DNA from 2 places in the Marinobacter sp. CP1 genome. Region 1 is predicted to be linked to the other one. Evidence: riboswitches for the same ligand, from Rfam matches in the RefSeq annotation. Region 1 holds a riboswitch; the other holds the start of a gene.
What was found. A riboswitch is a leader RNA that binds a small molecule or an ion and turns the genes downstream of it on or off. The one in region 1 is predicted to bind glycine.

Region 1 (4,417 bases):
CAACTGGATCGCTCAGAATGAACCCGAGATCTGGGCCAAAACCCGGCATTTCCTGTTGCTGTCCGGCTATCTCAACTACCGACTCACTGGAGAATTCCGGGACTCGACCGGCAGCCAGGTGGGATACCTGCCATTCGACTATAAAAAGCATCGCTGGGCCGGCCGGCGGGATTTCAAATGGCAGACGATGCCAGTCGAGCCTTCCATGCTGCCTGAGCTGGTTGCACCCGGCGAAACACTGGGCCATTTGACCGACGAAGCCTGCAAGCACCTGGGCCTGGCAAGAAGCCTCCCAGTAATCGCCGCAGCTTCCGACAAGGCCTGTGAAATTCTCGGCTCCGGCGGGCTGACACCCGATATTGGCTGTATGAGCTATGGCACCACTGCCACCATCAACACCACCAGCCAGCGTTACGTCGAGCCGATCCGGCTGATGCCGCCCTATCCCTCTGCATTGCCCGGTCACTATTCCACGGAGGTCATGATCTACCGGGGTTTCTGGATGGTGAGCTGGTTCAAGCGGGAGTTCGGGCTAAGAGAGCAGAAACTGGCCGAGGAAAGAGGTATCGAGCCGGAAGCGTTGTTCGATGAACTGGTCAAGGCAGTGCCGCCCGGATCCATGGGCCTGATGCTGCAGCCCTACTGGTCACCCGGCGTGCGCCAGCCGGGGCCGGAAGCGAAAGGCTCGATCATCGGGTTCGGGGACGTTCACACCCGCTCCCACATTTATCGCGCAATCCTCGAAGGTCTTGCCTACGCGCTCCGGGAAGGAAAGGAAAAAATCGAGAAGCGAAGCGGCGTGAAGATCAGGAAGTTGCGAGTGGCCGGCGGTGGCTCACAGAGCGATGCAGCGATGCAGCTTACCGCCGATGTGTTCGGGTTACCGGCCGAGAGGCCTCACACCTATGAGACCTCCGGGCTCGGCGCCGCCATTGATGCGGCTGTAGGGCTGGGGCTACATCCGGATTTCGACACCGCCGTGGCGAAGATGACCCGGGTTGGCGACGTTTTTCATCCCAACGAAGAAACCCGGGCTCTTTACCAGCGGCTGTATTCCGAGGTTTATCTGAAGATGTACCCTCAGCTTCAACCCCTGTACCGGAAAATCCGCGAGATTACCGGCTATCCCCGGTAACACTCTCAGCAACCAACTCAGCGGTAATCGCAGAGAGCGTCCAGCCCAGGTGACCGTGACCGGTGTTGTAGAACACGGTCGGCAGGCGGCCTGGCCCAACCCTTGGCATCATGTTCGGCAGCATTGGCCGCAAGCCTGCCCAGGGCACTACCTTGCGAGTACAGACACCTGGGAAGCACTGCTCAACCCAACGGGTGAGCGGGCGGATGCGGTCGTCCTTGATATCGCGGTTGTAACCGCTGAACTCGGCGGTACCGGCAACCCGGAAACGACCATCGCCCAGGCGACTGGTGACGATCTTGGTAGCATCGTCCAGCAAGCTGACGGTTGGTGCCGCCTTTTGCGAGGCTTCGTCGTCCAGCTCCACGGTAATTGAGTACCCCTTAACCGGATAGATATTCACCCGGTCACCCAGCTTTTTCGCGAGCCCGCGGCTGCCGACGCCGGCACAGATCACCACGCCGTCAAATGTGTCCCGGGACTGTTCGGTGCCATCGTGGGCGGTCACCCAGGCATTACGCTCATCGGCGCTCAGCTCGGTCACCGTGTGGCCATAACAGGTTTTAACGCCCAGCCGCTTGATGGCATCCGCCAGTCCATTGGTGAACTTGTGAATATCACCGGTGGAGTCACTCTCTGTGAAAAACCCGCCGTAATAGTTGCCGGCCAGGGTCGGCTCGATGGATTTCATTTCCTCCGGGGTCACCGACCGGCGCTCAAGGCCACCAGCCGCCAGCAGGCGCGATACTTTTTCAGCGTGATCAAACCCGGCCTTGTCCCGGTAGATGTGCAGGATACCCTGCTTCTTCAGATCGAAATCGATGCCTTCTTCCTGCGCCCAGGCAAACAGGTGGTCACGGGCAGCAATGGCCAGGCGGGCAGTTTCCGTGGTGTTCTTTTCATACTGGGGAATGGCGGCAATGAACTCGGCGAACCAGCTCAGCTTGTGCCAGGAAGGCTTGGGATTGACCAGCAGTGGCGCATCCCGGCGGGACATCCACTTGATGCCCTTCATCACGGTCTGCCAGTTGTTCCAGACCTCTGCGTTGGAAGCGGAGAGCTGTCCACCGTTGGCGAAGGAGGTTTCCATCGCCGCATAGCGATGCTTCTCGTAAACCGTAACGTCAAGCCCGCGCTTGGCAAGGGTGTAGGCCGTGGTAATACCAGTGATACCACCGCCAATTACTGCGATTCGCTTCATTCCAATCTCCGTGAGCGCCAAGGGTTTCCTCCCTGCTCGAAATGGCAGAAAGCACCCCTTCCGTCACGGGACCTGAGAGATTCACGAGCCGTTTTAACGAAAACGGTCGTTTGCTCCTTCGGTGTGCCGACTGACGCGATTGTCGACAGCTCTTCGGAAAGTATTCATGTCAGCGGTCCTTTTGCCTGAGAGTTTCCGGGGCAGTTGCTCCTTCGGCGCTGATCGCAAGGGATTCAGTCTCTCCCGCAGACATGTCTGATTGGTAATAAAACCCAACCCACGGGCCTAAACATAGCAAATAACCCGGAGCCAGGAAACCGGCCTCTGCACAGCTTGGGCCGTATGGGTTAAGGTAAAAGCCATGAAACACGCCTCGAAGACCCGCAAACAGCTCCAGCAGCAACTGGAACAGGCCCACGACTACGAGCAGTGGTGCGAGGCCGCTACCGCGCTCGATGACATGGACGGGCTGCTGGCCTGGCGCGAGCAGGAAGAAACCGGGATGCTGCATGAAAGCCTGATGCGCAAGCACATGGGCCTCATGGACCATTGCCGGCAGAATGGCGACACACGGCGACTGATCCGGATCCTTCAGGAGAGCCTCTACCGTCACCTGGGCGAATTATCCAATCCCGATCTTTACACCGTGGCGCGCAGCGGCACCAACCGGTTAGTGGGTGAATTCCTGGATGCCGTCGAGACGTCCATGGAATTCATTTGCGATCACCCTATTCCGGAAGTGACAACCGCCCGAAAACTGAAAATGTTTCAGGACGCCGAGCGGGTCTATGGCCGGCCAGCCCTGATGCTCAGCGGGGGTGCGGCCTTTGGTATTTACCATATCGGTGTTACCCGGGCGCTCTGGCGACAGGATCTGCTGCCGGATGTCATGGCAGGCTCCAGCATGGGTGCCATCGTGGCGGGTGCCATCTGCAAACGGGACGACAAGGAACTGGCAGAGTTTTTTAACCATCCGGAACGGATTCACCTGAATGCCTTCCACTGGCTCGGCGTCACGGAAGGCTTGAGGGCTGGCCATGCCATGGATCCGCGCCAACTTCAGGAGCATCTCCAGCACAATCTTGGCAGCGTCAGTTTCAAGGAAGCCTATGAGCACAGTGGCCGAACACTGAATATCTCCGTCTCCCCCACCCGCACCCAGCAGAAGCCACGGCCACTCATCGAGCAGGCCTACGCCATGACCAGTCAGCAATACCTCGGGGACATCAACATCCATTTCCCGCCCAAGGCGTCCCTTTACCGAAAGGTCCTCTCCAACCCGACCCCTGAAGATCTCGAGATGTATATCAATCTCGGTGAACAGGCCACATGGCCACGGCTGGCCATGATCAAGGACCAGACCAGGATCAGCCGGGCATTCGATCGCTGTATCGCCAGGCTGGAGCAAGAGCTGGAGCAGGAAACCGCAGAGCAGACTGCAACGCCGCTCTAAAGACAGCACCGCCCTACCGATCAGTAAACCAACTAGATAACCCTGGGATCCCGAACTATTCTCATTCTATTGCATCATCGCTTCGCGAAACGTTTATCGCTAATCATGAGGATGCTGACAAGCAATGGATATTGGACAAGGAAGTCGATCGGCTACCGAGGACAGTGAAAACAGGTTTTACGAGCTGATCGAAAGTCTGCCCATGGTGGCTGTGCAGGGATACGACAGACACCGTAGGGTAATTTATTGGAATGAAGCAAGCGCCCGCCTATACGGCTATTCCCGCGACGAAGCACTTGGGCAGCTTTTGGAAGACCTCATCATTCCCGATCACATGCGTAACGGTGTGATCGAAGCGCACCGCAATTGGCTTGAAAAAAACATCAGCATTCCCTCCGACGAACTTGAACTGAAACACAAAGAAGGACATCTGGTTCCCGTTTACTCAAGCCATGTGATGATCAAACAGGACAGCGGGGCCTGTGAAATGTTCTGCATCGACATAAGCCTCGAAGAGCAGAAACAAGCCAGAGACGAGCTTTATCGGCGCGCGAGTTTTGACGACCTGACCGGATTACCCAACCGGCACTTTATGGAAGCCGAGTTGTCGAGTCGACTGGATGAGGCT
Region 2 (4,417 bases), 2.0 Mb from region 1:
TGTTTGAGCAGCCTTACTCGCTGCCAATGGTGGATGTGACCGAAACCATCGCCCGGGCGATTGTCGCATCGGAGCGGTCGCAAGAGCCCCGGGAAGGCGGGCTGGCGGAGGCGCTGATAGCCGGTATCGGCAGTCATCAGCTCGAAGGACTTATCCGGCAGTACCTGCCTGAGGTGGAAGCCGGGTTGCTGGACAGTAGTCGAGATCTCCTGGAGGTATGGCTTCAGGAGCGTGGAAACCAGTGCGCCATGGCTGAAGCCCTTGGCTGCCATAGAAATACCATCCGGAACCGGATGAATCGGTTGGTCGCGGAGATGCCTCCGGAGTCTGAACCGAATGAATATTTCAAAACCCTGGTGCTGGCCCATCTGTTGTCGCGGCCATGATTCAAGCCAGCGGAAAATCTGTGTGGAGATGTTATGAGTGAAAATCTGAACGCTATTACCAATGCTCGGTTGCAGGGCCGTGAGGGGTTATTCCGGCTGACCATCACCGATGGAAAATTCAGCAGTGTCACGGCGCAGGATGCGACTGAAAGCGTTGCCGAGAACCAGCTGGACGCCGGCGGAAATCTGGTCGCTCCTCCTTTCGTGGAGCCGCACATCCACCTGGATGCGGCCATGACCGCCGGCGAGCCACGCTGGAACCAGAGTGGTACCTTGTTTGAAGGTATCGAGTGTTGGTCTGAGCGCAAAGCCAGCCTGACTCACGACGACGTGATCGGTCGGGCCGAACAGACGTTGAAGCTGTTTGCCGATAACGGCATTCAGCACGTCCGCACCCACGTGGACGTGACGGACCCCAAGCTGACAGGGCTGAAGGCCATGCTGGAAGTGCGTGAGCGTATGGCTGACACAGTAGACCTGCAGATTGTCGCTTTTCCCCAGGAAGGTCTCTGGTCATTTCCCCAGGGCAAGGAGCTGATGGAAGAGGCGGTTCGTCTGGGGGCCGATGTGGTCGGTGGCATTCCCCATTTCGAATTCACTCGAGATTACGGCGTTGAATCGGTTCAATGGCTGGTGGCGTTGGCCCACAAAAACGACCTTCTCGTAGACGTGCATTGCGACGAGATCGACGATCCCGAATCCCGATTCCTGGAAGTGCTCGCTGCCGAGGCGCTCAAGCTGGATTATGGCTCACGGGTCACCGCCAGCCATACCTGTGCCATGGGCTCGTACAACGACCATTACTGCAGCCGGCTGTTCCGCCTGTTGAAGAAATCCGGCCTGCGCTTCCTGTCGATGCCCACCGAAAGCCTGCACCTGCAGGGCCGCTTCGATGGTTATCCGAAACGTCGTGGCCTGACCCGGGTTCCGGAACTGCTGGATGCGGGACTGAAGGTGGCCTTCGGCCAGGATTCCATCCGCGATCCCTGGTATCCACTGGGCAACGGCAACATGCTCCGTACCCTGGACGTAGGCCTGCACGCCTGCCACATGCTGGGCATGGGTTGGATTGATCGGTCGCTGGAGCTGATCACCGACAACGGTGCTGCAGCATTGGATCTGGACGAATACGGCATCGAGGAGGGACTTCCGGCTCGCTGTGTTGTTCTGCAGGGGCAGTCGCCCTACGAGGTGCTGTTGGGCCAGTTGCCGGTTGCCGCGTCTATTCGTGATGGCCGTGTTCTGATAAACCGGCAGGGTTGATGCCCGTTGAAGTAGAAGCTACAGATTCCCCGGTTTGCTAACCGGGGAATCTGCTCAACTACTCTGGTGTTCAGCGTAGCGACTTCAGGGCCGTTGCCCATTTCGCCATTTCGTCCAGCATGGCATTGGCAGAGCCGGTGTGATGCTCGGCAGGGAGGAAGTTGCGCTGGTCATCCAGTTTCTCCCACGGCATCTGCACCATTACTCCTTCCACCATCGGCATCATTTTCAGCGTAGTAACCAGCTGCTTGGCAACCTGGGCTGAACGGAGTCCACCGGAAACACCGCCGTAGCTGACAAACCCGCAAGGCTTATAGTTCCACTCGTTGTATACGTAGTTCAACGCGTTCGTGAACGATGGCGGCGGGCAAAAATTGTACTCGGGAATGACGAAGACGTAGGCATCTGCCTTATTTACGCTCGCTGACCAGGCTTTGGTGTGCTCATGCTCATATTTCTGCATGCGAGGATGGTTTGTAGTTTCATGGGGTGTCCTTAGATAGCGGTCACAAGCCGTCGAAGGCTGCTTAGTGAATCCGTGTAGGAATGTCTGCTTGGAAAAGCAGCATAAAGGGCGCCTCTTCAAAAAGATAACGGAGTAACCAGTAAGAATTAGTCAAAAATTCTGAGCCTATCAGCCCGCCGCCTCGCTCGACGTTAGCTTCCTATCTCTCTATAATGCCCGGTCTCGCAGGAGAGTGGGCCGTTGGCCCCGCCGAAGGCGCAAACTCCCATAAACGCTCAGGCACAGGTACTGCGAGCATCATCTAACGCCGTCTGGAGAGCGACTGCCACCGCAGTCCACCGAAGGGGCAAGCAGAGCCAGGCTCTGTAAACTCTCAGGTATCAGGGACAGGGGGAGAGGCCACAGAAACTCAGGAGTCCTGTGTGCTGACCTCTATCTATATGATTGCCATTACCGCCGAAGCCATGTCGGGAGCCCTCACCGCCGGGCGGAGGAACATGGATCTGTTTGGTGTCGCTGTAATTGCGTTTTTTACCGCCCTTGGTGGCGGAACTGTCCGGGACATTCTTCTGGGTAATTTCCCAGTCACCTGGACCCAGCACCCTCGCTATATCTACATGACCATTACCGGTGGCCTTGTCACCATCGTGATTGCGCGCTTCATGCGGCATCTGCATCAGTTGTTTCTGGTTCTGGATGCCATAGGTCTGGTGGCTTTTACGGTTATTGGCTGCAATGTCGCGCTCAAGCTGGGCTATGACACCGTGGTGGTGGTCATGGCCGGCATCACAACAGGGATCTTTGGCGGTATCATCCGGGATATCTTATGTAACCGCACCCCGCAGGTGCTGCGCCACGAACTCTACGCCAGCGTTTCACTGATGGTGGCTTTCCTGTACCTGACCTTGCTTCGCCAAGGGGTGGGCGAGAATGTCACTCTTTTGGCCGCTTTCAGTCTCGGGCTGCTTCTGCGTATGGCGGCCATTCGCTGGGGGTTGTCGTTGCCAGTATTCAGCTATTCGCAGACACGCTGGGAATGAGCGCGATGTGGGTTTGAGAAAGCCCTCGAATTGTGGGCATGGTCTAGCCTCAGACCTTTTCATCGTTTCATTTCCTCGTGAACTGAGCTAACGTAGCTTGCTAAGATTTTTCCTTTTTCAGAGTCGCTGAGTTTCAAAATGAAAACCGGTTTTTACTTCATCCATTCCGTTTTATCAGCGGCGGCATTTCTGGCTGCCGGGCCTCGCCGTATTTGCCATTCCTTTCGCTGAATTCGTCGAATCCCTCGTCGAATTCGGCGAAACCCTCTGAACACATCCCCTAACTGAACCTTGCCTTGCGGGCCTATAGGAGTCGGTATGTCCGAACGTCCAGCTATTTATGTCTTAGAACAGGATTTTGATCGTTTATCTGCGATGTTGGAGAAACAGCTACATGGCACTGAAACAGCCGAAGCGCTTGCGCTCGAGCTTGATAGAGCAACTCTGGTTGATGCCGAAAAGCTGCCTTCCGGCACCGTCACCATGAATTCTCTGGTCCATTTTAAAAATGAGAGTAACGACGCCGAGTACACGAAGAGACTCGTGTACTCGACCCCGCGAGACGGAAGCGAGGAGTGTGTATCCGTCCTGGCTCCGGCGGGTGCAGCCTTGCTGGGTCTTCGGGTAGGCGATCGTATTGATTGGCCTTTGGCTGGAAAGAACCAGCTGCGTCTGAAAATTATCCATGTGACTCACGCAAACTGAACGAGGAAGATGCATGCACCAGAAAGCCCCCCTTGACCAGCTGTATGAGCAGGTCGTCCTGAGAAATCCCGCGGAACCTGAATTTCATCAGGCCGTTCTGGAAGTTCTCGACTCGCTGGCGCCGGTGATTGCCAAGCATCCCGAGTATAAGGAAGCGAAGCTCCTTGAGCGTATTTGCGAACCAGAGCGGCAAATCATTTTCAGGGTCCCCTGGGTGGATGACTCTGGTACCGTGCAGATCAACCGGGGGTTTCGCGTTGAATTCAACTCGGCCCTTGGGCCCTACAAGGGGGGCTTGCGGTTCCATCCTTCCGTCAATCTGGGCGTGGTGAAATTTCTGGGTTTCGAGCAGATCTTCAAGAACTCTCTGAGCGGTATGCCGATCGGCGGAGGCAAGGGTGGTTCCGACTTTGATCCCAAGGGCCGATCTGACAATGAGATCATGCGGTTTTGCCAATCCTTCATGACCGAACTGTATCGGCATATTGGCGAGTACACCGACGTGCCAGCAGGCGACATCGGCGTAGGAGCCAGGGAGATTGGTTTTCTGTTCGGGC

Region 2: it holds a riboswitch for glycine, as region 1 does, so the genes downstream of both, ACP86_RS11330 (trimeric intracellular cation channel family protein) here and ACP86_RS20625 (D-amino acid dehydrogenase) in region 1, are expected to answer to the same signal.

What each region holds. Positions count from the first base shown of each region.
Region 1 is NZ_CP011929.1:4,474,951-4,479,367, reverse strand. Features, by position in the region: gene ACP86_RS20630 (FGGY-family carbohydrate kinase) at 1-1,135, shown strand, start outside; gene ACP86_RS20625 (D-amino acid dehydrogenase) at 1,116-2,336, opposite strand; glycine riboswitch at 2,500-2,592, opposite strand; gene ACP86_RS20620 (DUF3336 domain-containing protein) at 2,698-3,789, shown strand; gene ACP86_RS20615 (putative bifunctional diguanylate cyclase/phosphodiesterase) at 3,914-4,417, shown strand, end outside.
Region 2 is NZ_CP011929.1:2,449,159-2,453,575, forward strand. Features, by position in the region: gene ACP86_RS11315 (PucR family transcriptional regulator) at 1-386, shown strand, start outside; gene codA (cytosine deaminase) at 420-1,649, shown strand; gene ACP86_RS11325 (NADPH-dependent FMN reductase) at 1,720-2,112, opposite strand; glycine riboswitch at 2,331-2,416, shown strand; glycine riboswitch at 2,417-2,515, shown strand; gene ACP86_RS11330 (trimeric intracellular cation channel family protein) at 2,556-3,155, shown strand; gene rnk (nucleoside diphosphate kinase regulator) at 3,474-3,860, shown strand; gene gdhA (NADP-specific glutamate dehydrogenase) at 3,874-4,417, shown strand, end outside.